Cohaesibacter gelatinilyticus: one gene and its partner. The protein of the gene in region 1 binds, or shares a complex with, the protein of each later gene. Links are inferred from orthologs where the notes say so. Each region holds a gene or a part of one and is shown in the gene's direction. Other genes may lie near its edges.

What was found.
Region 2: the proteins of xseA (region 1) and CRO57_RS02025 are in contact, whole or in part, in a cryo-EM structure (PDB 8TXR), measured with the Escherichia coli proteins. The link is inferred for Cohaesibacter gelatinilyticus from one-to-one orthologs.

What each region holds. Positions count from the first base shown.
Region 1 is NZ_OBEL01000001.1:172,362-187,159, reverse strand. What follows is about bases 6,613-9,538. They hold xseA (exodeoxyribonuclease VII large subunit), read left to right. Parts: upstream 6,613-7,219; coding sequence 7,220-8,857; downstream 8,858-9,538. Other genes in these bases: CRO57_RS00760 (protein-disulfide reductase DsbD domain-containing protein), read right to left, coding at 9,382-9,538; CRO57_RS00765 (peroxiredoxin), read right to left, coding at 8,860-9,348; CRO57_RS00775 (histidine phosphatase family protein), read left to right, coding at 6,613-7,110. Also shown: CRO57_RS00810 (DMT family transporter), read right to left, coding at 1-259; CRO57_RS00805 (hypothetical protein), read left to right, coding at 267-566; CRO57_RS00800 (TAXI family TRAP transporter solute-binding subunit), read left to right, coding at 651-1,664; CRO57_RS00795 (TRAP transporter permease), read left to right, coding at 1,749-3,806; CRO57_RS00790 (LysE family translocator), read right to left, coding at 3,892-4,530; CRO57_RS00785 (DMT family transporter), read left to right, coding at 4,665-5,621; CRO57_RS00780 (16S rRNA (uracil(1498)-N(3))-methyltransferase), read right to left, coding at 5,624-6,394; more of CRO57_RS00775, read left to right, coding at 6,502-6,612; more of CRO57_RS00760, read right to left, coding at 9,539-10,212; CRO57_RS00755 (YqgE/AlgH family protein), read left to right, coding at 10,444-11,067. UniProt on the Escherichia coli protein: Bidirectionally degrades single-stranded DNA into large acid-insoluble oligonucleotides, which are then degraded further into small acid-soluble oligonucleotides.
Region 2 is NZ_OBEL01000001.1:430,317-445,046, forward strand. What follows is about bases 2,736-5,593. They hold CRO57_RS02025 (exodeoxyribonuclease VII small subunit), read left to right. Parts: upstream 2,736-3,970; coding sequence 3,971-4,216; downstream 4,217-5,593. Other genes in these bases: CRO57_RS02015 (histone deacetylase family protein), read left to right, coding at 2,736-2,956; CRO57_RS02020 (SDR family oxidoreductase), read left to right, coding at 3,063-3,818; CRO57_RS02030 (crotonase/enoyl-CoA hydratase family protein), read left to right, coding at 4,352-5,107; CRO57_RS02035 (hypothetical protein), read right to left, coding at 5,189-5,446; CRO57_RS02040 (GDSL-type esterase/lipase family protein), read right to left, coding at 5,514-5,593. Outside these bases: CRO57_RS02005 (MFS transporter), read right to left, coding at 1-669; CRO57_RS02010 (DUF805 domain-containing protein), read right to left, coding at 1,101-1,466; more of CRO57_RS02015, read left to right, coding at 2,015-2,735; more of CRO57_RS02040, read right to left, coding at 5,594-6,170; CRO57_RS02050 (bifunctional metallophosphatase/5'-nucleotidase), read left to right, coding at 6,727-8,337; CRO57_RS02055 (DMT family transporter), read left to right, coding at 8,537-9,382; CRO57_RS02060 (cysteine hydrolase family protein), read left to right, coding at 9,518-10,138; CRO57_RS02065 (hypothetical protein), read left to right, coding at 10,332-10,955; CRO57_RS02070 (putative bifunctional diguanylate cyclase/phosphodiesterase), read right to left, coding at 11,029-13,152; CRO57_RS02075 (glutathione S-transferase family protein), read right to left, coding at 13,188-13,808; CRO57_RS02080 (cytochrome b), read right to left, coding at 14,065-14,598. UniProt on the Escherichia coli protein: Bidirectionally degrades single-stranded DNA into large acid-insoluble oligonucleotides, which are then degraded further into small acid-soluble oligonucleotides.

The sequences.
Region 1 (14,798 bases):
CTGCCAGAGGCATATATTTCAGACCGAAATACATGCCGACAATCCCGGCTGCATGAGTAATTGTTCGGATTGCAAGCAGGAAATAGATTCGCCTGGAATATCGCAACCAGGCTCTCCCCTTCTTGAACAAGACATAGGGCAATAACAGCAAGCTCTGCGCCGTAAAGCGAAACAGCAGAACCATCATGATTGGCACAGAGGCACTCATGAGTTTGATGAGGGCATCACCAAACGGGATCACGGCGCAGAAGGAAATCATCAGAAAGATGCCCAACAAGGGCTTATCGGAGGTCATTCGCGAGAGCGTAGTTGTGTTGGATGATATTTTCAATGCGATTGTTCTACCAACAGGCAATTTTCTTCGCAGCACCCGGATTTGGTCATTATTGCGTAGAAAGTTCAAAATTCCTGACGATCAAGCAGAAGCTGATGGCATTAAAGATATGAATTCAGACATTCACAGAAGCAGGATTTTTGGAAACAGACTGGACAGCCGGGGGTTGGATCGCTTAGCCTTTCTTCACTTTCAGGCGTTTGTTCTGAAAACCCGCCTATCTGCTGACTGACAGTCTTGCTGCCAGTCCAATCCATAAAAACCAAGCATATCACCATTTCGGTATTCGACTGATATTATAAAGAGAAGGAACATCATGACATTTATTTCCAAACTGGTGAAAGCCACCGGTATGGCTGCTGTCGTCGCTGCCGGGCTGACCGGTGCTGCCAGCGCTCAGGACATCAAGTTCTTCACTATTGGGACCGGCGGCACCGCCTATACCTATTATCCAGTGGGTGGCGTGATCGCCAATGCTATTTCCAAGCCTCCCGGCTCTCGTGAATGTGGCAAAGGTGGCTCTTGCGGTGTAGATGGCTTGATCGCTTCTGCTGTGTCTTCGCGCGGTTCCGTTGACAATGTGAATGCCATCAGCTCGGGTTTGCGCAATTCAGGCTTTGCTCAGTCCGATGTTGCCTACTGGGCCTATACCGGCACCGGCACCATGGAAGGCAAGAAAGCACAGAAAGACCTGCGCACAATTGCAGCCCTTTTCGAAGAGCACATCCATCTGGTTGCGCTGTCTGACAGTGGTATCAACAGCGTTGCGGATCTGAAAGGCAAGCGTGTCTCTCTCGATGAGCCAGGCTCTGGTACCTATGTAGATGGCAAGCTGATCCTGGAAGCCAATGGCCTTTCCGTAAAAGATGTCACCGCAGAAGCATTGAAAGGCAATGCCGCCTCTGAAGCTCTGCGCAATGGCAAGATTGACGCCTTCTTCGTGGTTGCAGGCTATCCAACCGGCTCACTGGTTGAGCTGGCTTCTGCTGCCAAGATCAAACTGGTACCTATTGATGGTGCAGGCGCCAAGGCCCTCACCGATAAATATGGTTTCTTCGCTCAAGGTTCCATTCCCGCTGGCACCTATGAAGGTGTTGGTGAGACCAGTACGGTTGCAGTTGGTGCTCAATGGTTTACCTCTGCCAAAGAAGATGACGAGCTGATTTATAACATCACCAAAGCTTTGTGGAACAAGGAAACTCGCAAGCTTCTGGATGTTGGCCATGCCAAAGGCAAGACCATCACCAAGGAAACCGCATTGAATGGCGTTGGTGTTCCTCTGCATCCTGGTGCCGAGAAATTCTACAAAGAAGCTGGTCTTCTGAAATAGATCTCGTTCCATATTTGATCCGGGCAGTTCTTCTGCCCGGATCTTTTTATATCCAGATACGACTGAAATGGGACGGAGACCACCATGCCTTCAAACCAGCCAACCCCTGATGGTGCAGGTGAATTGACAGCTGAGCAATTGGCTGAAATTGAACGCAAATATGATCCCGAAACGGCCTTTCGTCCGACCAGTGGTGTGGTGGCTCTGTTCATCACCTGTGCGCTGGTCGCAATGTCGCTCTACCATTTCTATGCCTCTGGTTTCGCACTAATCCGCGAGTTACTACACCGTGGCATCCATGTCTCCTTTGTTCTGGGGCTGGTTTTTCTGCTCTTTTCCTTTCATAAGGCGGGTAATGCAACCAAAGCCCAGAAGGCTTGGTATCGCATTGGCGGTGTCTCTTTTCTCGATATTCTTTTCTCCATGGGTGCGGTCGCCGCAGCCATGTATCTGCCATTACTTCCGCCAGAAGTGGTCGCAGAACGCGTTGGCAATCCATCTCAATTTGATGTCTTGATGGGTTCCATCCTGTTGGTTTTGACGTTGGAAGCAACACGTCGCTCCGTTGGACCGACCCTTCCCATCATCGCCCTTATCTTCATGGCTTTCGCCCTATTTGGGCCTTATGCCCCAGGTGCGCTGAAACATGGTGGCACCTCATGGCTTGGCTTGATAAACCATCTCTACATGACCAATCAGGGCATCTATGGCGTCGCCATCGGGGTCATGGCGCAATATGTCTTCCTGTTCATTCTATTTGGTGTGTTGGCAACTCGTATTGGGCTTGGCCAGCTTTTCATCGATCTCGCCATGGTGATCGCGGGACGCTATTCCGGTGGTCCAGCCAAAGTCGCCATCTTCTCCTCCGCTTTCATGGGCACGATTTCCGGCTCGTCCATTGCCAACACCGTGACAACCGGAGCGCTGACTATTCCAGCCATGAAAAAGGTTGGTTATCCGCCGCATTTTTCCGGAGCAGTTGAAGCCACCAGTTCCACAGGTGGACAAATCACGCCACCGATTCTTGGCGCAGCCGCCTTCATCATGGTGGAATATCTGGAGATCCCCTTGCGGGATGTGCTAGCAGCTGCCCTCTTCCCTGCCCTTTTGCACTATTTTGGCATCTTCATCATGGTGCATCTGGAAGCCAGGAAACTGGGTTTGCGTGGCCTGACTGCAGAAGAATTACCAAAGCTTGGCATCGTCCTGAAGCAGCATTGGCTTTCCATCATTCCGCTCGGAATTCTGGTCTATCTGATCATGAGCGGTCGCACACCGGACTATGCAGCTGTTTACGGCATCATCGCCTGTGTTGTCGTTGGCTTTCTCAATCCGACAGATCGCTTGAGCCTGAAAGATCTTTGGGATGCTCTGGCGTCAGGAGCCAAGAATACTCTGGCTGTTGGCGCCGCTGCTGCCACCGTTGGTATCGTGGTTGGCGTTGTAACGCTAACCGGCGTCGGTTTCCGCCTTGGCTATGTGGTCGTGCAGACCGCTTCCGACATGGGGGCGTTTGTCAGCACCATCTGGCCGCTGTCCTTCTTTGCGATTGAGCAATGGGCACTGTTCTTCTCTCTCATTCTGATTGCGATCGCCTGTATCATCATGGGTGCGGGAATTCCGACAACGGCAACCTATATCATTCTGGTAGCAGTGGCAGCACCAGCACTGGCGCAATTGCAGGTGCAAAATTTGGTCAGCCATTTCTTCGTCTTTTATTACGGCGTTTTGGCCGATATCACACCTCCGGTTGCGCTGGCCGCTTATGCTGCGGCAGGCATAGCAGGCTCCAATCCGTTCCAGACCGGCAATACAGCCTTCCGCCTTGGCATTGCCAAGGCCATGGTGCCCTTTGTCTTTGTCTATAGCCCAGCATTGCTTCTGGTCGCTGAGGGCTTCACCTGGTCAGCCTTCATCATCACGCTTTCCAGCGCCATGATGGGTATCGGCTGCATGGGGATTGCCTTCTCCGGCTACCTGTTGGCGCCTCTTCCCATGCTACAGCGCTGGTGGATGGCCTTGGTTGCTCTGCTGTTCATTGCACCTGGCCTGACAACCTTGCTCATCGGTATAGCCTTGGTCGCACCAATAGTATTGTTGCAATTGCGGGATCGGAAAAAGTTAGCTGTTGCAGCAAGCTAGAAGCAATTTCACTTCCTACAATCAAAAAAAGCCGCCGGAGATTTCTGGCGGCTTTCCTACATTCTGTATTTGTGTTCTCATCTCGCTACGTACGGCTTGCAGTAGCCAGACGCGCACCGAGGCCAACCAGTAATCCTCCAAAAGCTCTATCCAACCATAGGGCAAATCTGGAATGTTTCTTGAGGTAAGTCGCCAGCGGCGCAGCGGAAAAGACATAGACAGCTTCAATGGCAAATCCGATCAGGATAACCAAAAAGCCGAGAAAAATGGTTTGCTCGATGACATAGCCACTTTGCGCGGTGATGAACTGAGGCAAAAACGCCATGAAAAAGATCGCCACCTTGGGGTTGAGAATGTCAATCAGCATGCCTTGCCGAAATACTGATGACGCACTTGTCTTCTTGTTTGTTTTATCCTTGAAGGCCAACGCACTTTCCTTTGCAAAGAGTGCCTTGATCCCAAGATAGATCAGATAGGCCGCACCGACATATTTCACCAGCATAAAGGCCGTCGCAGAAGTTGCCAGAATCGCCGACAAGCCCAAAGCAGCTGCAAGCACATGGACAAACGCACCGGTACAAACACCTGCGGCGGCAGTGAGGCCGATTTTTCGTCCGTGGGCCAGTGATTTGGACAGAATGAAGATCAGATCTGGTCCAGGCGATAGCGAAAGCAGGCTGGCAGAGATGATGAACAAACTCCAGCTTTCAATCGACATGATCATGAGCAGTTTCCCCCATAGCGTTTATTTAGGCAGTCTTCTTGCTATCAGGGAAATTGTTCCCATGGCAATCTTTATCTTGTCAATTGCCGGCATGCATTCCATGGTGGAAATCACTCACCCACTTGGACACCCTCATGCCCGAAATTGCCCATCAAGTTGATGTTTCCCGTAGAAAAGGGATCCTGCAAGCCTTTGCCTGTCTTGTGCTGATCAGTGCTATGCCGGTAATCGCCAACACCCGTCCGTCAGATGGCGTTGGAACCGATGCGCTGACCTATGCTTTCCTGTTGTCCGTCTGGCAATTTCTTTTTTCTCTTCCACTCTTTGCAAGAGAAGCTAAGAGTGGACGGAAGGGGTTATTCGATCAGACGATGGAGCGCGCAGTCAAAAAGCGATTGCTCCTGACCATTATTGGCACCGGGATGATGTTCGGGCTCTCGACTTTTTTGTATGTGCTCTCGGCAAGAAAAGCGGGAGCGGTTGGATCTGCTTTGGCCATTCAGGCTTATCCCTTGTTCGCAATATTATTGGAGAGCTTGTTCCTGCGACGTCACAAGACAATTCTTGAACTGGCATTCACCCTCGTACTGATCACAACATTGGTTTATTTGGCAACCAATGGTACCTTCCAGTCGGAAGAGCTGTCCGGCTGGTTCCTGCTTGCACTGACCATCCCGTTGATCTGGAGCATTGCGCATATCATTCTGCGTGAAATGATGGGAAAAACCTCTTTCACACCAGCGCAGATTACAACCATTCGTGCGGGCACCTCGTTGCTGTTTTTACTCGGCGTGATGATGTTTACAGGGCACATCACAACATTGCCTGATGCATTTTTCAATGGTGCCTTACAACAGGCTGCTGCCGCATTGGGGCTGGTCTATTATGTGGAGCTATTGATCTGGTTCTATGCGGTACGACATATTGATGTCTCGCTAGCCAGTTCCATTACCGTTCCTGCACCAGCTGGCACCATGGTGCTTGCATTTATTTTTCTCGGTGACCAGATCCAGACCTATCAGATAATCGCCATGTTCGTGATCATGGCCAGCCTGTATGGTCTGATTTTCGCTGGAAAACGCAAGGCCTGAACCTAGACCCAATCTCCCAGTACGGCCTGAACAATGGCAAGAGAAGCAACAGCCGCTGTGTCGGCACGCAGAATGCGCGGCCCCAAAGGGATAGCTGCAACAAATTCACATGCCAGCAATTCCTCGCGTTCCTGTTTGGAAAAACCACCTTCCGGGCCAATCAATATGGCAAGCGGCGGCACTCCTTCACCCTCGCCACGCAAGGTGTTGAGAATCGCGAGAGGATCAAGATTGGTTTCGGTCTCATCGCAAAAGATGATCAGTCGATCAGGATCACTTTGCTGCCATTGCTCCAGCAATTTTGACAGAGCCACAGGATCATCAACTGGAGGAATGGAAAGGATGCCACATTGCTCGGCAGCTTCGATGGCGTTCAGGCGCATCTTTTCGAGTTTAGGCCGACGCTCCTGCGTATGTTGCGTCATGATGGGCCGCAACTTCGCCACACCCATTTCGACGGCTTTTTGTGCCATATAATCGATACGGGCAGATTTTAGCGGCGCAAAAAGATAGTGCAGATCGCTTGCTTTCGGGTCTGGTTGTGGGCGCTCCTGTTCCATTGGCACGAGAGCTGCTTTCTTGCGCCCCAGGGCATGCAACTCGCATTTCCATTCCCCATCCCGGCCATTGAAGATCAGCATCTGATCGCCTTGTTCCATACGCAAGACATTAAGCAGATAGTTGGCCTGAGCCCGATCACAGGGAATGGCATTGTTCTCAACAATATCCTGCTCGACCCAAAGACGCTGGCTCTTGTAATCATAATGGGACATTTGCGTCTCCTTCTGCCTTGGCAGGGCTTCTCAATTACCCTATTTCTTGTCTTCCTATTGCATTTTTACCAGGCTTCGCCAAGAGCAGATAAAGGACATTGATATTTATGGCTCGTATTATTCTTATGCGTCACGGCCGAGGTGAGTTTGACTTTGATGATGCATATGGGCGCTGGCTCTCTGCCAATGCAATGGCCGAGCTGATCGACAATTATGAAACAACTGGACTGGCACAACCTCAATCACCGCCGGATGATACCAAACATCTTGCTCAAAGCGCCAGTTATGCTGTTTCCAGCCCGCTTCCACGAGCGCTTGCCTCCCTATTGGCCCTCCGCATGGATGTGGAGTTTACAACAGACCCAGTTTTTACCGAAGTCCCAATGGCTCGCCCTGCTTCACTCTCCTTTCTTGGCAAAATCCCTTTACCAGTGATTGTCTGGTCGGTATTGTTACGATTGCTCTGGTGGTTAAGGCTCGCAAAGGGCAAGGAAGGCTATGGAGCCAGTATCATCAGAACCCGTATCGCCGCTCTCAGGCTAGAAGAAACCGCGACACAACATGGTACAGTTTTTCTCAGCGGCCACGGTTTTTTCAACCACATGCTTGGCAAACAGCTGAGAAAACAAGGATGGCTTGAGAAAACTGACGTCATCTCCAGTACAGTTTCGTCTGGATATTGGGCTTGCAAGGTTTTCGACAAGACCCTGCCTTGATCAACAGCTTGTCCAGGACAAGCTTGACCCGCAGGCCAAACGGAGGCACCTATGGTGCTAGCATATTTATGAGCCAGGTCTGACCCTGAAGGTGAAAGCTTTTAACCGTATGTCTCAAAGCACCAACGCCGCAGAATTTACAGTTTCTGAAATCAGCTATGCCGTTAAATCTTCCATTGAAGAGCAATTCGGCTATGTGCGGGTAAGGGGCGAGCTTGGACGTGTTTCGCGCCCGGCATCCGGGCATATTTATCTGGATCTGAAAGACGACAAATCTGTTCTCAACGGTGTCATCTGGCGTGGTGCAGCTCAGAAGATGACTGTTCGACCCGAACAGGGACTGGAAGTTATTGCGACGGGGAAACTGACCACCTTTCCCGGACAATCCAAATATCAGATGGTGATTGATCGCATGGAGCCAGCCGGCGCTGGCGCCTTGATGGCCCTGTTGGAAGAACGCAAGAAAAAGCTTGCGGCAGAAGGATTGTTTGCACAGGAACGCAAAAAGCAAATCCCTTATCTGCCAAGAGTGATTGGTGTTATTACCTCGCCCAGTGGGGCCGTTATTCGCGATATTCTTCATCGTGTGGCTGATCGTTTCCCGGTTCATGTCATCATTTGGCCCGTGCGGGTGCAAGGCGAAACTTGTGCCAAGGAAGTTGCCAATGGCATTCGCGGCTTCAATGCTCTCTCGGAGGGTGGAGACATTCCACGTCCGGATCTTCTGATCGTTGCTCGTGGCGGTGGCAGCCTCGAGGATCTTTGGGGGTTCAACGAAGAAGAGCCGGTACGTGCTGCTGCCGAAAGCGATATTCCCTTGATATCAGCTGTGGGGCACGAAACTGATGTCACTTTGATTGATTACGCCGCTGACCTGCGAGCTCCTACGCCGACCGGCGCTGCCGAGATGGCTTTACCAGTCAAATCGGAACTGCTTGCTACGTTGGGTGATTTGCATTTGCGTCAATCAGGTGCTGTGTTGCGCATGATGGAGCGTCGCCGCTCGGATCTGCGATCAGCTGCACGTGCGCTTCCGCAACCGAAGGATCTTCTGGCTCTCGCGAGACAGCGTTTTGACATGGCCTCGTCTCGTCTGGGCCAAAGCCTGCTGGCCTCGACCATGAACCATCGCAACCGATTTGATACAAATTCGGTCCGTCTACGTCCCGGATTGATGTTGAATAAAATTGCTATCCAGACAGAACGATTGACTGATCGTCAAGATCGGCTGAAACGCATATCGCTGCTCACTGTCGAACAGAAACGCACCCAGTTGGAAGCTGCCAGCCGACTATTGGAAAGCCTCTCTCACAAAGGCGTTCTGGCTCGTGGTTTTGCCTTGGTTCGAAATCGCGATCATGAAATGGTGCGACAAGCCGGGCAAGTATCTGCTGGGCAAGGTCTCAGTCTGGAATTTTCTGATGGCACGGTCTCTGTGGTCGCAGGATTGCTTGATCCGGTTGACTTGACCCCTTCGGATAGCAATCCAGCAACGGGCAATGATGATACCAACGAGCCAGCAGATGACACGGCCAACGGTATCATGGGGGCTGGTGCGATTTCTGCCGAAGATATCGAAGCAACCTTGCGCGATATGGCTGGTGGAAAACGTCGTTCAGCGAAACCAACCAAAAGTGTCTCATCCACCAAGTCAGACAATTCCGAAGCACCTGCCAAGGACAAACCGAAAGCAAAGCCGCGCAAAGCCCCCAAATCAAGCGATGATGCACAAGGTAGCCTCTTCTAGGGTTAGGCTTGCAGTTGCTCGATAATAGCAGCAGCACCAGTTTTTTCGGCAACACCCGGTTTTTCTTCCAGATTGAAATGGGTCACCACACCGTTATCTGCAATGAGAGAATAGCGCTGATTGCGCAAACCCATTCCATGGGCTGACAGATCAATATCGAGTCCCATGGCTTTTGCAAATTCACCACTGCCGTCCGAGAGATACAGCATTTTGCCTTTACCGCCGGTATCTTTGGCCCAGAAATCCATCACGAAGACATCATTCACTGCCACAACCGCTACAACATCTGCCCCCAGAGCTTTCAATCCCTCAATATTATCCAGATACCCGGGCAGATGATTTTGGTGACATGTAGGTGTGTAGGCCCCTGGCACACCAAATAAAATCACCTTTTTGCCTGCAAAAATATCCTGGGTGGTCAAGTGCTCAATATGGTCTTCTTTCAAGACGGGAAAACGGGCAACAGGAATTGTATCTCCAATTTTGATCATGTCTTCTCTCAATCATTTTGATTTTCGTGGCAGTCAGTCAGTCAGAAGGATGGTCTGTTCAACCGCTTTTTCGCCATTGGTCAGTGTAAAAATCAGTTCCACATTCTTGGTCTTGGCTTCTTTGGGCAGACCTTCCAGTCCCAGTCGAAACTGGCCAGCCTGATTTTTCATAGGCTGCGGTAATGGAAGATACCAATCGGTTGGTCCTTCAACAAACAAATCGGACTTCCCCATCCCTTTTGGTATGTCAGCGGTAATGATCAGCTGATCCGGTGCATTGAGACCCTTTTTCCGGATCACCTTGGTTATTCTGAAACCTTCTTCGCTCTTGCCGGGCACAAGAGCCAGATCACGATCAATCACAAACTCCGATGCTCCGTCCTTATCACCACCAGCAGGAACGAAAAGTGATAGATTGGCTTGCACTGGTACGCAAAGATCTGAACAGAGGCCAACATTTGCATCCAACACCAGATTAACCGCCTGGTCTGCTTTATGAGGAATAACACGGATCGGGAAAGTCACCCAATCCTTATACCCAAGCAATTGTGAGATATTGTCCCCATATCGGGTTGGTGCAGGCCATAGAATTTCGACGTTCTTTACATTGGTTGACGCGGAAAAGTCCAAGGTTGGGGGAATACCAGCATCACCGGGCACCTTCCAGTAGGTTTTCCAGCCAGGCTCCATTTCAATTTCCAACCCTGCTTTCACCCCGTCAACGAATTTGCCCCCTGCAACAAGTCGCATTTTGCCGCCATACCCTTCCGACCAAGGTGATTGCGCTGCCATTGATGGAACCGTATTTAGCATTGCGACGCTGACAGCAAACAACATAAGTCTTTTCATGGAATGCAGGGGCATCTGTTCCGGATCCTTTTCATTCAACAACAGGTTTGATCAATTTCGGCTGGCATATATTATCCAACTATCATGGCATAGTGAGGGACGAGATCCAGTTTTGTACCAATATTGTCTTCATTTTTTTGTGATAGCCCAATAGCTGGGCAGAGGGCCTGCTTCCCTCTTTACAGACGCCCTGTCGGGCAGGTACGATTCTGGTATAAGTGATTTGCCAACCATGATGGCAGGAGCATGACAGAGCTAGGCAACTCCAATATAGGTAAGTCTCAATTGCCTTCCAGCCTGGAAGGGCAATTTCTTGTGGCCATGCCCAGCGTCAAGGGCCCTCATTTTGAACGATCCGTCGTTTATATCTGCTCCCATGACAAACAAGGAGCCATGGGACTGATTATCAACCAGGTTTCAGATCAGATCACATTCCCCGATCTTCTCAAGCAAATTGATATTCTTGGTGAAAGTGCCGGGGCAATTAGCTTGCCGTCTCCTGCGCGTAGAATGAAAGTACTGGATGGTGGACCCGTTGATCAAGGACGAGGCTTTGTTCTACATAGCGGGGACTACATCCTCAAAGATTCCACATTGCAGGTTGCCAATGATGTTTGCCTGACAGCGACCATCGAAATCTTGCGAGCACTCGCTGAGGGTACAGGACCAAGTTCGGCTCTACTAACCCTTGGATATGCCGGATGGTCTGCCGGGCAGTTGGAAGAAGAGTTACAAAGTAATTCCTGGCTGACCTGCGAACCTGATCCCACAATGCTTTTCGAATGTGCACCAGAAGATCTTTATGATCGTTCGCTGGATTTGATGGGAGTCGATTTGTCGATGCTCTCCAGCGAAGTCGGGCATGCCTGAATTCCGAAGTCTATCTTCTATACCTTTGAAGACCGAAAAGAAAACCAACCATCTCAGTTTTCAAAAGACCAAAAGCCGGTTCATTCAATATTTTTGAAGATCGCTATACAGTCCGCATGTGACCACACTCACAAGCTAGAGCGTCTTCGCGAAAAACTGAAGCACTTTTTCGGATAAGAGCTCGTTTCGAAACAAAGAGTTAAAACACAACTCACGATTCAACGATTGCGAGAAATACTTTATGTGTCACCATTGGATTTTTTCATGGCATTAGCAATGGCTGCGGCAATGTCCTGATCAATTCCAGACATATCCGGCATCGCAAAAGGCAGATCGCTATCATCTGTCACCCTGTCCTTTGATGGAACGGCTTGACCTGGATTGTTCGAACCTTGCTGTGGCGGCTGTTCGGGAGCCTTCTGTCTTTTTTGTTCAACTGGCTGGCTGTTTGCGCCGACAGTATGCTGCTTTTGAGGCGGAGTTGTTTTGCCAGAAGTCAGTGGGCTGGCTTCCTGATCTGGCTCTGCCTGCCCCGCAGGCCCGCGGTTCGCGGGTTGTGTGGCACCCTGTGGCACTGGCGCATTTGCAATATTACCGGATGGATCCGTTGCCGGGCGAGATGGATGAACCTGTGGCTGCAGGGATTTTTGCTGTAGCGACTGGGTTTGTTGGGCCGTTTTCTCCTGTCTGACCGCAGACCCCTGAGCATTTTGATGCTGTACAGAAGGAGCTGGCATTGCCTGTGATGCAGCTGCAAGTGGTAGTTGTTGACCGCGTACAGGTGCGGCAGGAGCCTGATTTGCAACGTTAGGCTGAGGCATATTCGCTTCAACAGGCAATGCCGGGGTTGCCCGAGCCACCCTGCTATGCTGGTTGGGGTTGCCTTGCGAAGCTTGGGATTGCATATCCTTGCCAGTCGGATGCGATTTATCCGACTTGGCCTTTTTCTCTTTTGCCTCTTTCAACGCTTCGGCCGAGTTTTTGGCAGATTGCACAGCTGAATTGGCAGCATCTTCTACAGCTGACAAGGCGGACTTCAAAAAGTCTCCGGCCTTTTTTGCAGGCTTTTGGGATTTTTTCTCGGCCTGCTGCTGATCTGGATTTTGCTGACTTGCACCGGACGGTCTGGAAGCTTGAATCTGCTTGCCGGGAGTTTTTGCTTCCGCGCTTGCTTTGTCCTTCTTCGTCTCGCCCTGTTGTCGATCAGCGACTTTCATCAGAGTGGCGCCCTGCTCTGTAACCGCTTGCGCAGCCGCTTCGCTGATGGCGCTTTCAAGCGCCAAATCCATAACATCATCCAAGGCAGCATCGGGTTGTGGAACGGGTTTGGGCGATTTTGGTGGTTCTGCTGGTAGCGGAGTAGCTGCTATCTGGCGAGCATGGGCTTGAGCGCGTTCCAGCTCTTTTGCTTCAGCTGCGAGTTTGGCTTCAAGCTGGCGTTGCTTTTCCGCTTTCTGGCGCGCAATTTCCGCCTTGGCTTCGACTTCCTGACGCGCTTTTGCCTCGGCAAGTGCCGCTTTTTGTTGTTCCAGTTGATGGTGCAGCAACTGGCCAGCGTCACTTGCTGTCAATGGTTTACCGAACAGGAAACCCTGAGCAAGCGGACATCCCATTGCCAACAATTGACTGACTGCTTCTTCATTCTCGACACCTTCGGCAACCAGATTCAGATCCAGATCCTTTGCCAATGCGACGATGGAACTGAGGATGACCGAAGTGACCTGCGAAGACTGACCGATGAAGCTTTTATCTATTTTCAGCGTATCAAACGGAAAATGCTGCAAATAAGCCAATGAAGAATAACCTGTACCAAAGTCATCGAGTGACAATCCCGCTCCCATATTCCGTAGCTTCTCCAGAACCTGGGACGCATATTCGGGGTTCTCCATGACCAGACTCTCGGTCAATTCCAGCTTGAGCGTACCACGTTTGACGTTGGAACGGGACAGAACCGTTTTGACATCGTTGATCAGATCATGACGCAGCAACTGACGGGAGGAGACATTGACGCTCATGAAGAGATCGCCCAGGCTTTCCTGTGATTGCTGCCAAACTGACAGCTGGCGCGCGGCCTGTTCCATTATGTAGATGCCCAAAGGCACAATCAGACCGGTGCGTTCAGCCGCTGGAATGAACTCCGAAGGTGGAACAATACCTCTTTGCGCATGGGTCCAGCGAGCAAGAGCTTCAAAGCCTTTGATCTGACGATCTTTCAATCCAACGATAGGTTGGAAGACAACATCAATCTCGTTTTTCTCCAACGCCGTGACAAGATCCCGGTCCATTGGACCTCGGCTGCGTCCTTGTTGACGCAAGGATGGACGGAATGGCTCAATCCGATCACCACCGAGGCGCTTGGCATGATAGAGCGCCAATTCGGCATCATTGATGACATCGCCAGCCATATTGTGGATCTGAGCGTCATAAATCGAGATACCAATGGAGAGTTTCAGTGACAATTCCTTATCACCAAAAACGATGGGTTCACGCAACTGGCGACGCACATTGTCAGCAAAGATGGCAATACGCTCTGGCTGTTGTTCGGACAGCAGAATGATTGCAAATTGGTCACCATAAAAGCGGGCAATCGTGTCTTGAGGTTTTAGGATTCTGTTCAAACGCCGCGCCACGGTCAATAGCAAGGAGTCTCCAATGGACAAGCCATAGCTATCATTGATGGAACGAAAATCATCGATGTCCACCAGCAGAACAGCAGGTTTCGCGGTTGCTTCCACCTTGGTGCGGATCATCGCACTTCCCAGACGGTCGTGCAGCAATTCACGATTGGCCAGCCCTGTGAGATTGTCATGCACCGCATCATGCAGCATGCGTTCTTCAGCATTGCGCTGGTCCGTGGTATCCAGCAATGTGCCAACACAACGCACAACTTCCCCATCAGTTCCAACAACGGGCCGAGCCCGCAGTTTGAACCAACGATAATGCCCGTCATCGGCGCGTAGACGGAAACTCTGATTCACGCGTCCCCGCCGTTGATCGATAACAGCATCCAACGTCGAGGAAAAACGATCTCTATCCTGAGGGTGGAGAATTTCCAACCAATCACGTGCATGGCCATCCAGAGAGCCTTGCTTCAAGCCAAGAATTTTCTCCGCTTCACCCGATGTATGAATGCGATCACGAGGAATGTCCCAATCCCATACGATATCACCGGAGCCAACGACAGCCAGAGCACGACGTTCGCTATCCGAGACGATACCCTGCGACAGGATGCCGCCTGAAAAGGCATGTTGCATGATCGTGAAAGAGAAGAGCAGTACCAGCAGAACCAAACCGCCATTTAGAGCTGGTTGAACCAGATCGTTGTCCAAAACTCCAATTACTGCGGCACCCGATGCAACCAGCCATAACAGAAGCAAGATCCATGTCGGAATCAGCATTATGGCGCGATCAAATCCATTGAAGGCAAGATAGAGAATGATTGCAAAACCGGCAGATGCGGTTGCTGCCATGGAAAGACGTGCAATACCGGCACCCAACGCCGGATCGAACAGAGCCACTCCCAGTACAACAATCAGAAAAATCATCCAAAGGCCCGAGATATGCGAATAATGCACATGCCATCGATGAAGCGTCAGATACGTGAACAACAAGATCAGGATTGAGGCGGAGAAAACCACTTCCGCCCCCGCACGCCAGATAGGTTCGGCAGAGGTTGATATATCAACCAGATATCCCATGAAGCCGAAATCAATGGCGAGATAGGCTAGAAC
Region 2 (14,730 bases), 260 kb from region 1 along the record:
CAGGATATATGATCGGTGGGTGAAAGCTTCTGTCATGGCTTCAATCAAACTCTGGTCTTTCGCCCCATCGGCACTCGTAACTGATTCCGGTTTACCCCTGAAAATCGGGGCAAGCAACGGAACAATCAAAACACTTGCTGCCAATATGATAAGTGCGGTGCGCCAGCCATAGTCGGCGATCAGATATTGAGAGATTGGGGAATAGAGGAATTGTCCAAGCGAGCCAGCAGCTGTGCCCAATCCAAATGCAACAGACCGTAAAGATGGTGGTAGCAGACGAGTAAAGGCTGCAAGAATGAGGAAAAAGGCACAACCGGCGATGCCTACACCCATCAACAATCCGGCGCTGAGCGTAAACACAGTTGGATCTGTGACAGTGGACATCCAATAGAGCGCCACGAAGTAAATCAATGCACCACTGACAAGAACACGCGCGGTGCCAAAGCGATCGGCAATCATGCCTGCAAAGGGTTGAGCAATCCCCCAAACCAGATTTTGAAGAGCAATGGCCAGCGAAAAGATCTCGCGATTCCAGCCATTCTCAACCGTGATCGGCGTAAGGAAGAAGCCCATGGTTGCGCGGGGGCCGAATGGGATGGTTGCAAGCACGCAGCCAAAGAAAATGATCAAGCCATAAGGAAGACGGCTTTTGGGGGAGAATGCGCTCATGATTCCGGTCTCACCGCAGTTGCTGCGTAAAATTACATGGAAGGGAAGGATGAGATCATAAGGGATATGATAAACGAGCAAAAGTGATTAATTGTTATGAATACATAAATAGTTTCGATGATTCAGCTCGATTAGGCATTCCGGTACAGTTTGAAAGTTATCGCAATATGTCACCAAACTGACATCTGAGATTGGTAAAATTGTTCCAGTTAGGTTGGCAACCAATCTGGCATGTCTGAAAATCGGGATCATCAGACAACAAACTCGTTTTTCATCACCAGTTTATATTTTGCTTTTTTATCATATCAAGAGCTTGAATTATTGCTAAAGAAAAGCAGCCAAATGGCTGCTTTTTGAAACAGATCTTGTCTTGATTCTATCTTCTCACACCATGTTTACGGGCAGTTGGTAATTCGAATAAAAAGACTCCCTTATTGCCCGCTAGAGACCAATAAAAATGCCATGGACATGAATGGGATAACAGCACCAATGCCTGCCCAGCTTGGTTTGTCCCGGTCAAAAATTCGCCGAATGGCAAAGCTGATCATGGGTAGTGTGAAGAGTAATAGATAGAGGCGGGTGAACGGCGTTTGCGCATCGAACATGGAAACGAGCACGCTCGGCAATGGTGACATTTCTGCCGGACGCTGCACATAGCTGACGTCAGCACCAAAAGCGGCAAAGAAGAGCAAGGTGAAAACAAGAAAAAATAGCCAGAAATTTTTGCGGCTGGCCTTTGCTTTCCAATCGAAGCTATGAGCAAAGCCATCTTTCAGCACAAGAAACAGTTTCTTCATCGTCGCCTCACCGTATCGATCCTGAGCGAAATTGCGGGATCAAAGGGATAGGACAACCTTAGGCAAAAGGCTTATGGTTAATCAATTCTAAACAACATCCAGACATTATCTTTCTCAAACTAGGGTTAATAACCACAATCTGTCTCGTTCTGAAACAGTTCGCTTGAGAAGAGCAGTTGTATTCGAAAATACGCAAAGAGTGTGGTGTACAGCTTGGCAAAAATCACGAATGTTGAATTGACTTGATCTATGTCCCGCCGTTGGATGGGGAAAAGACGTATTGTGAAAGTTCCGGTTATGTGAGCCGTGAACCGCTCACGGGACTTGAACCAAGAAGCTATGAACTTGCCTCTACACAGATCTGACAAGATGAATGTGATGTCGTTTCAAGAGTTCACGTTTTTTGGGGCATCGGAACTGACTTCGTGACGACAAAGAGCAGACTTGTATATAATGACGAGGCCAAGATCCATGGCAGATGTGAGATCATTCGCGTCAGGACGGAAAAAGCGCGAAGGTGAAACTGCCGGGAGAGGAGAGGAATACGCGTGTCGACTGTTTATATTTCCCATCAATCCTTTTTAAAGCATCAAACGCCAGAAGGGCATCCAGAGCGACCCGACAGAATGCGAGCGGTCAATGTGGCACTTGAACATGAGAAATTCCTGTTCATGCCACGAGAAGAAGCGCAGATGGGCCGACGCGAGGATATCTTGCGCTGTCATCCGGAAAATATGGTGGATATGCTGGAGGCGGTGACCCCTGAGAATGAGGGTGAACTGGTATCTATTGATGGTGATACCACGCTTTCACCAGGCACATTCAATGCAGCCATGTATGCCATCGGTGCGTCCACTCAAGCAGTGGACGAAGTCATGACCGGTCAGGTCAATAACGCATTCTGCGGTATCCGTCCTCCGGGGCATCATGCGGAAACTGATCGTGCCATGGGTTTTTGCTTCTTCAATAATGCCGCCGTCGCTGCTCGCTATGCCCAATCCAAATATGATGCAGAGCGCATCGCGGTGATCGATTGGGACTTGCATCATGGCAATGGCACGCAGGATATTTTCTGGGATGATCCCAGCCTGATGTATTGTTCGACCCATCAAATGCCCCTTTATCCGGGCACGGGTGCCTGGAATGAAACCGGCAAGGATGACGAGGGGAATATCGTCAATGCACCTCTTCGTGCTGGCGATGGCTCCGATCATATCCGCGAAGCGTTCGAGACACGCATCCTGCCAAGTCTTTATAATTTCAATCCTGATCTTGTTATTATCTCGGCTGGTTTTGACGCGCATCTGAGAGACCCCTTGGGAGATCTCATTTGCACCGAAGCTGACTTTTCGTGGATGACCGGCAAGCTCATGGATGTAGCAGACAAATGCTGCGACAACCGCATCGTCTCCCTTCTGGAAGGGGGATATGACTTGCAAGCACTGGCTCGCTCTGTTGCGGTGCATGTAGACCGCTTGATGCATGGGTGAGTGAAAAGCGGCTAGATCGACCTGATTTGTGGGCTGTGCAAGAAACGGGTCGCAGTAAACATTTCTGATTGTTTTAGTTCCCTGACGCAATAGAGGAGAAAGCGTTATGGAACTCAAAGACAAGACGATTATCATTACCGGAGCATCAAGCGGTATTGGGGCATCTGCTGCAAGTCTGTTTGCGGCAGAAGGCGCTAATGTTGTGCTGGGAGCACGACGTGAAGAGTTGCTGAAGGCTCAGGTGCAAGCCATTCAGTCCAAGGGCGGATCAGCCTGCTATCTGAGTGGAGATGTATGCGATGCTGATTATGCGCAAGCACTCGTTGACTTGGCGATTTCCCAATATGGTGGTCTGGATGGAGCATTGAACAATGCTGGCATGATGGGTGATATGTGTCCGCTGCCAGACATGCCACTCGAGAACTGGAACGCAGTTCTTACGACCAATCTGACGAGTGCTTTTCATGCAGCCAAGGCACAAATTCCCGTTCTTGGTAAGCAAGGCGGCGGCTCAATCGTGTTCACGTCATCCTTTGTCGGGTTTAGCAATGGTGGCATGACGGGCATGGGAGCATATGCTGCCTCGAAGGCTGGCATGATTGGTTTGGTAAAATCATTAGCTGCCGATCATGCAAGTGAGCAGATCAGGATCAACGCACTTTTGCCAGGTGGTACGAAAACTCCCATGGCAGGCGATGATCCAGCCGGACATGAATTTATTGCCGGATTGCATCCGATGAAACGCATGGCTTCGCCTCAGGAAATTGCTCAAGCGGCGCTCTTCCTGTTGTCGGATAGAAGCTCATTTGTAACAGGATGTCCTTTGATTGCTGATGGAGGTGTGTCGGTACGTCTCGCTTAAGCATGAAGAGATCCAAATGGTGACAGAGCAAACATATCCTTGTTTGACGGATGTGTTTGCCTTTATGTAAACAGGTAGGAAGATTCACTGCTTCCTAAAATTTCGAGAGATAGCGTCCGGCTTTCCAGCTAGCGCAGACAAACAGGTGTATCATGAGCGAGATTTCTTCTCTGACCTTTGAACAGGCTCTGGCCGAATTGGAGCAGATCGTTCAGCGCTTGGAGCGTGGCGATGTGGAGCTGGAAAAGTCCATCGAAATTTATGAGCGCGGCGAAGCGCTCAAGAAACATTGTGATGCTCTGCTGAAAAAGGCCGAAGAAAAGGTCGAGAAAATCCGCATGTCTGCAAGTGGCGAAGCACAGGGCACGGAGCCCCTGGATGTGAAGTGGGACGGTTAGAGCTCAAGCTGACTAACCACTGCTGGGCACCAAGCTATTCACTTATGATCTAACTGCATGAGGTTGCTACTTTACCGTGATCCGATCTGCGGGTTACGGTGATGCAATTAGAGATTTGCATCGGGGAAAGCAGAGATGGCAATTGCATGTGAGCATATCGGGCTGGAAATCAAAGATGGTATGCGTTTGATCCGCATGCAGCGGCCGGAAAAGAAAAATGCCCTGACACAGCCGATGTATCAGGCTATGGCCGCAGCTATTTCAGATGCGAATAGTGATGACGACACCAAAGTGACCGTTCTTCTGGGAGAACCGGGAGCTTTTTGTGCAGGCAACGATATCGCTGATTTTGCACAGATGGCCAAAGGCGGTGCTTTAGGGCAGCCAATTATCGACTTGCTATATGCCTTGGCGCGCAGTGAAAAGCCAATCGTAGCAGGTGTTGACGGATTGGCTATCGGCATTGGCACGACCATGCTGCTTCACTGCGATTATGTTGTGGCCAGTATGATCTCTCGCTTCAAAACACCCTTTACCGATCTGGCACTTGTCCCGGAAGCTGCGAGCTCTCTGATCGCTCCACGCCTCATGGGACATCAAAAAGCTTTTGAACTGCTTTGTATGAGTGAGTTATGGGATGCAAATCAGATGGCCCAAACTGGCTTGATCAACAAGCTGGTCAGTTCTGAAGAGGTTGAAGGCAATGCACTGGAAGCGGCAAACGTCATTGCTTCAAAGCCACAGGCAGCAATGAAGGCTGCACGTGCTTTACTGCGTTCAGTTAGCCAGAGTGAGGTTGAAGCTCAAATTGAGAAGGAAGCGACGGCATTCCGCGCTCAACTGGCGTCAAGTGAAGCTCAAGCGGCTTTTGCCGCATTTCTGAAGAAATAGCAGGCATTGATCTGAGAAACAAAAGACCCGATTTTCGAAACAAACCGAGCCTCTAGATAAGTGGAGTTTTTGGAGCCGCGACTAATCGCTTCCACCATCACTGTCAGCTTGATGCTCGGCGTCGCTTTGAACTTCACTATCCTGTTTCACGATAGCAGGCATGAACAACACTACCAAAATGCCGGCCCCGAAGGTTGCGACAGAGAGAATAAACCAGATGGTCCCTGAGCGACCCTTGGCTTTTGCTGTAATTGCACCAATGATCCCGGCAAGCAGAAGTACTTGAAGCACAACCATCTCGTAACTGCCGATCTGAAAAATTCCCGGTAAACTTGGCATTGAGGTCTCCTAACAAATATCGCCCCCAGATAGGCGCTTTAAGGCCAAAAATCAATGCGGCAATTACTCAAGCCCAGCCTTCTATCAATGTCTTGCGCCATGCACCCCATTGATTGATGGCGTTTGCACATGATTGATAGCCTGCGCCTGTCGGGTGAAGGCCGTCTCCTTGCTTCAATGCGGATTGATAATCTGCATCTCCCAGCATGGCTCCGAACAGATCGAAAAAGGGAATATTGAGTTCGCTACAGATATCAGCGTAAAGCTCTGTTCCTTCGGCGCAATCGATATTGCGAAAGTCAAAGCGCATGCCATCGGCCATGCGATAGGGCATTTGAGTTTCATCGATGGGAGGAGGACCAATAACCAGTACCGGAGCAATCTCTGACAATTCCTCGACAAGTGCCCTAAAGGTGCGCTCCAGGCCACGTCGCGGGGTGCGGGGTTTGTCTTTGTAATCTCCGTCGGCAAAGCGCGAAAGATCATTAGCTCCGGTCCCGAGCACAATGAGTGGCCCCAAGGCGCGCGGAAGACGAGCCTTGCATTCGGCAGCCGCACGGTTCTTGATTTGATGCATGGTTTGTCCGCGCACGCCGAGGTTATAGGAAGCAAAGGCGGTTACATCCTCCTGATGCATGCGCCATAGCCGACCCGGCCACCCAAGTCCACTTTCATCGCCCATTCCTTCCGTAGTGGAAGCACCAACAAAGCAAATACGTCTCATCTTCAGCCCTCGTTTCAATCAAGCAAGCTATAAATCCAATAATAGCCGCCTACAAGAAGCGCAAAACCAATTGACCAAATGAGGATAAGATCCTTGCGCAACTGTTGTCTTGTAGTGCCGATATCATGAAAGCAATTGTTGCAAACCCACCAGCTTTTCATGACATACACATGGTCGTGGTCTTCTCTATGGGCGCTTCGTGAAAATCATCACAATAGTTGCAAAACATTGTTTGCGTGCGAGTGTCTCTGGCAGTTTTGAAAAAATTGATGACCATAATATTCTGCTCTGATGACGTGCCGGCATCATTGAAATTTAAAAGAGCCAGAGCGACGTTAGGGAAGGGCATTTTGCCTGTGATCAGAATGGGGAGCAACCCTGAAGGGTGGCATATTTCTCTTGACCCTAAGAGGGTAGGGGGAAATGATGTCTGTCACCATCGACAGAAAACTTCGTTTGGTAAAGAGCCGATCGTCACAAAACTTTTGCGCAAACACCGTAGGTTTTGAGGCGATTTTCTCTTTGCTCATCCGGTATCATTGGAGGTTCAAACATAATGAATAAGCTTCTTACTGGCGTCGCAGCCCTGGCGGTAGGCGCCAGCTTTGCAGGCTCTGCCCAAGCGGATTTCTCTCTCAATATCTTGCACATCAACGATCTGCATTCCCGTATTGAGTCGATCAACAAATATGACTCCACCTGCAATGCCAAGGGTGAAGAAGAAGGCAAGTGCTTTGGCGGTATTGCTCGCGTCAAAACCATGCTGGATCAGCGTCGCGCCGAGCTGAAAGATGCTGGCAAGAATGTCCTGACCGTTGATGCCGGTGACCAATTCCAAGGCTCGCTCTTCTATTCAACTTATAAAGGCGCTGCTGCTGTTGAATTCATGAATGGCATCGGCTTCGACGTCATGGCAGTTGGCAACCACGAGTTTGATGATGGCCCGAAAGGTCTCGCTGATTTCCTGGCAAAGGCTGAATTTCCTGTCATCTCTGGCAACATCGATGTTTCTTCCGAGCCGCTGCTGAAGGGCAAGGTCAAAGGCACACTCGTTGTTGAGCGCGGCGATCAGAAAATTGGTATCGTGTCCACCTTGGCAACCGATACAGCTGAGACCTCGTCTCCTGGTGACAAAGTCATCTTCATGGATTCTGCTGACTATCTGAAGCAGGCAGTGGCTGATCTGACAGCACAGGGCGTCAACAAGATCATCGCTGTGACCCATGAGGGCCTTCCAAAGGACATGGAACTGGCATCCCAGGTATCCGGTATTGATGTGATCGTTGGTGGCCATTCTCATACTTTGTTGTCCAATACAGCAAAGCGCGCTGAAGGCCCTTATCCTGTCATGGTCAAGAACCCAGATGGAAAGGAAGTGCCAATTGTACAGGCCTACGCCTATTCCAAATATGTGGGCGACATCGAAGTCACTTGGAATGACAATGGTGATGTGATTTCTGCAAAGGGTGAGCCAATCCTGCTCGACAAATCTGTTGCAATGGATGAAGGCTTCAAAAAGCGCGTTGCTGAGCTTGGTGCTCCAATTGCGGATTTGAAAGCCAAAGTCATCGGTAATCTGTCCGCTGCCGTTGATGGCAAGCGCGAAAACTGCCGTACTGGTGAATGTGAGATGGGCAATCTTGTGTCCGACGCAATTCTGGATCGGGTAAAGGACCAAGGTGTCGATTTGGTGATCCAGAACGGCGGTGGTCTGCGTGCCTCCATTGATGCTGGCGAAGTGACCATGGGCGAAGTCCTGACTGTCCTGCCATTCCAGAACACTCTGGCTACCTTCCAGTTGAAAGGCGCTGATGTCATTGCTGCTTTGGAAAATGGTGTATCTCAGGTCGAGGAAGTCAAAGGTCGCTTCGCTCAGGTTGCCGGCATCAAATATAGCTGGACCCGAGCAAAGCCTGCTGGCGAACGTATCACTTCTGTTGAAGTCATGAAAGATGGCAAATGGATGGCAATCGACAAGGAAGCCGTTTATGGCGTTGCATCCAACAACTACATGCGGTCCGGCGGTGATGGCTACAAAGTCTTCAAGGCCAATGGTATGAAGGCATATGATTATGGTCCGGGTTTGGATGAAGTGCTGGCTGATTACATCTCCAAAAACCCTGATTACAAGCCAGGTCTGGATGGCCGAGTTTCCGAAGTTAAATAAGCATTTTCAAGGGTATATCCGAAGGATATGGATGCAAACCCGGTGCCCTAAAGGGCATCGGGTTTGTTTTTGCGCAAATGGAAGTTCAAATGGATCTTTTTTGTCGATATCGAGCGACAAATCTGATAGGTTCCGTCTTCTTGCCCCCCAACTCAAGCACGCAGAGCAAGATTTCTCTATTCTGCAAGCGGAGCTACCTATGACCACATTGACCTTTCTTGCGGTAATTGCAGCTGCGGCTTTGCATGCCCTTTGGAATGCGGTGGTCAAGGGGAGCGGAGATACGTATCTTTCCATGACAGCGGTGATGCTGGGGCAAGCTGTGGCAGGGTTGGCTCTTCTGCCATTCTTTGCCTTTCCAGCCGAAGAAAGCTGGAGCCTTCTGGCTCTGGGAGTTTTCTTGCATCTTGGTTATCAGATTTTTCTTCTGCAGAGCTACAAATTTGGTGATCTGACGCAGGTCTATCCCATTGCTCGTGGCTCCGCACCTCTGATCGTTGCTGGTTTTTCTCTTGTTGTGCTAGGCGTGGAAATGTCTCGTCTGGAATGGATTGCTATTCTTGTGATCGGGCTTGGTATCATGAGCTTGGTCGCTGTACGCAAGTCGGACGGCGCACGGAACGGTAAGGCGGGCTTGCTTGCCTTTGCAACCGGTTGTTTCATTGCTGCTTATTCCCTTGCCGATGGCATGGGGGCACGACTGACCGATTCAGCTCTGGGTTATTTTGCCTGGCTTTCGGTTCTGGATGCTCTGCTCTATATGGCTGTTATCCGCTATTTGAAACCAGGAACCATTTCGGCCGTTCCTCGCAAAGGAAAAAAGGCGTTCTTCATTGGAGGTGGAGCTTCTTTCGTTGCCTACGCATTGGTGGTCTGGGCCTTTACTCAAGCGCCAATCGCCATGGTTACAGCTTTGCGCGAAACCTCTATCATTTTCGCTCTTCTGATTGGCGTCTTTTTTCTTAATGAGCGCTTCAATTTCAGCAAGTTTCTCTCGACTATTCTGACGGTTGCCGGGGCAATCTTGTTGCGTCTGGCCCGCTAGCAAAAACCCCACACTTGAGCCTGCCAAAGCACTCTTGCCGCATTGCGTTGCTAACCGGCAGACGCTATCGTTTCATGAGCCGTATCATGACCAAATATCGTGTTTGGTTGGTATGACTGATGGAGGGAAAGCATAATGGATCTGATATTGGGCCTGGTTCTGGCTGGCATCGTTTTTCTGATGGCAAACGGGCTGTTCAAACTGCTCAACCGACCCAAGATTATACGGATAGATCCAGAACAGCGTCCTAACACTGCTTTGTTGGTAATCGATATGCAAACTGATTTCACCAAGAACCACGACAAAGCGAGCAAACACAGTGCTTTCGAGTTGATCAATAGTCTGGCTATGGAAAAACAGCGGACAGGAGTTGCTGTTATCGAGATCCGGCATGTTTTCGTTGCTCTCCATGAAAAACTCTTCATGCGTATGACTGCTGGCGGGGCAGGTGTGGAAGGAAGTCCGGGTATTGATCGGGATGACGCGTTAAGCTTTCAAGCTGACCAGCTTTTTACAAAGCACCAGATGGACAGTTTTTCAGTCCCAGCCTTTGAAAGCTATCTGGATCAGCACAAAATCGGTCATCTTTATATTACAGGACAGGAAGCGAATGCTTGCATTCAGGCGACAGCCAATGGGGCATTGGCTCGCGGATATGAAATTACCCTTGTTGACGAGGGAATTCTGAGTGCTGATCAGCATAAATGGCAGAAAAATAGGGAAAACCTTCTTCTGAAAGGAGCTCGGATCCAATAGGTCTCAGATTTGGCTGCCCCTGTTCTGTATTGGAACTCGCGATCCTTTGCGCGCATGTCGAGACGGAATTATCTAAAATTTGAACAATCTACAAAAGGTCTGACTAAGGCTGGTTGTAGAATTCAGGAGTGCCTTAACGAGATTGAAGCGCTGTCGTTCCATTCTGTTTTTGAAAAATTGAAGAAGTTGGCAGATGCGGCGCTTGTTTGGCACGCATTGTCCGGCAAAACAAGACAGTGGGGATATGATGGAGATGCGAAAAGCTCTTTCTTCATTAGGATTTTTGGCGCTAGGTTATTGGTGCATGTTCTGGACCCTGAACGGGTTGGACAAATTTCTCAATCGAACCGATATTGGACTCCTTACCTGGTATGGCAATGATCGAGATGAAAAATTTGCCATGTATTTTGACCGGCTAGGGATGTCTGATAGTGCCGTGAATCCGGTTTTGATGTTTGCTGGCGTTTGGGAACTGGCAGCTGCTGCGGTATGTCTAATTGCAATGATTGCCTTCTACAAAGGCGCTCCAATGGCTGAAAAAATGGAAAAAGCCAATCAGGCGATCATTATCTCGGCGATCACATTCATTGGTTTTTGTATCTTTGATGTAGTTGTTGGTGATCGGGCAGAATTGTTGGAGCATTCCACCTATATCGGCGTGGTCATTGTCTCCTACATCTTGTTGGCATTGGAACCGGTTTTCTCGGAACTTCACAAAGATCTGGGCGTGGAAGAGGATGATGGGCAAGAGCTGCATATGAATCGATATCGCGGGGAAGCCGCGCCACTGGACCCGGCTGCTGTAGCAGCAGAATAAACAGCTTACGTTTGACGTTATCAAAAAGAAAAGCTGGCTCAGGCCAGCTTTTTTGCGTTGAAGCGGAACGTGTCTATTTTCGCGATTGATAGAGCTCGATCGCAGGATCGTTCGGAGTTTCAATGGCCGCCTTGAGACTATGGGCACAATCCTCGTTTTCCTGACGATGAGGATAGAGCAAATTGGGAGGATCTTGCAGGAGTTTTTCCATCTCCATCAGAGGTATAGGCCGAGAGAATATAAAACCCTGGTATTGATCACATTTGTTCTCTTCCAGCCATTGCAATTGTTCCGGTGTCTCCACACCTTCAGCAATGGCTGTGATATCCGTCAGACGGCAAAGTGATAGCACCAGATTCACCACAGGTGCCTGCTTATCGATAGCATTGATGAAAGAGCGATCAATTTTCAGGCATGAAATCGGATAGTCCTGGATATAGGCAAGATTCGAATAACCAGTTCCAAAGTCGTCAATCGAAATGGAGAAGCCTTCAGCCCTCAGTTTGGACAGGGTAGCCTTGGCATTGCGTTTGTCACCCATGAGCATGCTCTCGGTGATCTCCAGTTCGATGCGGTCGGTGGGGCAATTGGATTGTGCAAGCGCAGCGACCAATTCATGACAAAGGTCGTGATCATCAAATTGTTTGGGGGAAACATTGATAGAAACAGGTATATCAAAGCCTGCCCGCGTGAGGGTGCGCTGATCGTGACCGACTTGCTCGGCAACCCAGGTTCCTACATCGTGGATTAGTCCCGTTTCTTCCAGCGTATCGACAAAATGCCCGGGCAACAGGACGCCACGATTGGGATGATTCCACCTCAAAAGAGCTTCTATACTCCTGACTTCGTTGGTCCGACAGCAAACACGTGGCTGGTAATGCAGGAGAAACTCCTTGCGCTGGGTTGCTTGAATGAGATCGCGTTCCAATGAACGTTGTTTCAAGACCGCCATCTGTAAGGCTGGACGAAAGAAGGAGAATGTATTCCGTCCTCTGTCTTTGGAATCATACAAGGCCAGATCGGCATGTTTCATCAATGTTGCGAGATCATCGCCATGTTCCGGAAAGAGGCTGACGCCGATAGAAGCTTTGGAACTCAGTCGGTGGTCTTCGATATGGCAGTCTGTAGCGATGGCTTTCAACAGATGATGGCACAATTGATTGAGCTCGTTTTTGTCTCTCATTGGAATGAGGATGATGAATTCATCTCCGCCAAGACGGGCGATATGGCCAGCGCTCCCGACTTGTTGTTCCAGAATTTGAGACACATGCATCAATAATTGATCACCCGAAGCATGCCCCAATGTGTCATTGATGGTCTTGAACTTGTCCAGATCAATCAACATCATGGCCATATCGAGATTTGACTGTTTGGCGCTCGAAAGCAATTCCGGGAAGGCGAGCTGAACATAATTCCGGTTATAAAGCCCGGTTAATGTGTCGTGGTGTGCCAGATACCGAACCTTATGTTCATTATCCTTCAGCTCGGTTACATCAACCTCGGACAAGATATAGGCCGGATTGCCGCTCACAGCATCATGACAGTTGCGAGCTGAGATCTCATGCCAGCGTATGCCTTGTTCGGTCCAGACCTGTGAAATCAGGGTGGCATTCTGTTTTCGTTCAAGTTGTGCAACAAGATCTGTATGGGTGGATTGATCTACGAAGCGTTCTTTCAGAGGTATAGTGGAACTGCCATAAATGCTTCTGGCAGCAGCATTGGTATAGAGTGGAATGCCTTCCTTGCTGAAGAGCGAGATAGCGATTGGAATGTGATTCAGGGCTTCCGCCGAGCGCAGTCTCTCCGGTGTTTCCTGTTCTTCGGCCTTGGCTTCACACAGCATGCCCATACGGCCATCAGACATGACATAACCGCGGAACATCACCCGATAGGTATGAGGATGACCGTTTGGATAGAGCGTCCAGACTTCGCTGAATGTCTTTTTATCGGCAATGAAGTCGGATTGATATTGACGTAATCGCTCGGCGATGGAAGCAGACATATCCGCTCCCATATCACGTTTGTAGAGATCTTCCTGATTGTCTGCATGCCACAGTTCCACTGCGGCGTCGTTGGCCCATACCACATGAGAATGATCGATATCGAAAACCCATAATGGTGTCGTCAAATTCAAAACACTCTGGATATTGAAAGCATCATCTTTGATGCAGCAGGCAGTTGGGCAGATGTCGCTCATATGAAACCGAAAAACCAAAAAATCCAAAAAACTTGTTAGGCGGCGGGTTTGTAGGAAAGAATATGCTGATAACCAGATTGGTTCTCAACCCGCTCAATCCATTGACCAACAGCAGGATAGCAGCCGAAATCAAGGCCAGCTTCGTCAGCAACATGGACATAGCCAAAAATGGCGATATCGGCGATGGTGTAACGGTTCTCGATCATGAATGATCGTGTGGAAAGATGAGCATTCAGCCGCTCCATACCAATTGCAGCACGCTCTTGCCATTCAGCAATTTGCGATGCCATCTCCTCTTTGCGCTGGGGTAGAATAACCGAGAAGAAACGGGCTGGAGAAATGAATGGTTCAAGTTTGGTTTGCTCAAAAATCATCCATTGAATGGTTTCAGCTTCGCTCATGCCTGTTTCAGGAAAAAGAGCGCTGCCTTTCGCCAGATACCAAAGCATTGCATTGGATTCTGTGATGCCTTTGCCCTCGGATGTGAGCAGGAAGGGAACAGTACCATTCGGATTCAGCTCCAGAAAGGAAGGGGCTTTTTGTTCTCCTTTCAGCACATCGATCCAGTGCAATTCGTGGGGGATTGATAATTGCTCCATTATCAAATGTGCCTTGAAGCAATTGCCCGATCCGAATGTCGCAAACAAAGTATCCATTAGCCAGTCCTTGATCAAAGGTGAATTGGTCAAAAATGCCTTACATTGCATGGAACTATACTTAGGTTAATCTACGCTTAAGCAGGTATTAATCCTTATATTATGGTTATTTCGAACTGAGTATGACTCATTTGCAAATGCGCTGCAATTGTCCAAAAAATACCCCGGCAACTGACCGGACCAGTTGGTTGGTTGCCGGGGCGATATGCTGCGGTTCTTCTGATCTCGGGAAGGGAACAAAAGACAAGAGCAGCACCTATCGAGATCTGAGCAATGACATGCGATCCATAATCCCGTCCTTCTTGATGAAATGGTGATAAATCGTACCAACAACATGCAGAACAATACTGGCTACGAGTAATTTGGATCCGATACCATGGACTATTAGAGGCTTTACACTTTCTGCTGCTGTCGAATATCCGGCATAATCGCCGCTATCGACATATTCACCGAGGCCAAAAAGCATCATGGATGCCATACCGCTGGCAACCATCACAATGGGCAGAATATAGAGCAGCAGGTGGATCAGCTTGGCGAATTTGGCCTGCAAGGGTGGCCAGACTGGATCTGCTTCAGGCCGTGCATGTAGGAAGAAAAAGACCAGGCGAGCCAGAAAAATAACACCGGTGAGCAGTCCGATCTTGCGATGCAAATCGAGCAACTGCAGTTTTTCGGATCCCTGCATGTCTTCCATCATCTGGCCGACAACAATCAGGCCAATGATAAGTAGAGCGGCAAGCCAGTGCAGAAGGATTGTAGCTTTGGAATAGCGGTTTGGAGAGGCAGTCATGGTTGGTCCTGTTCTTGAAGTATAGATGCTTGGTGATGGGGCCCAACGGGAGCAATTATCCATTCTTGCTGTCGCTAGGATGCAATTCAGATGAGCAGAAAGTTACTTGAATTATTTGTTACATGTAAATTA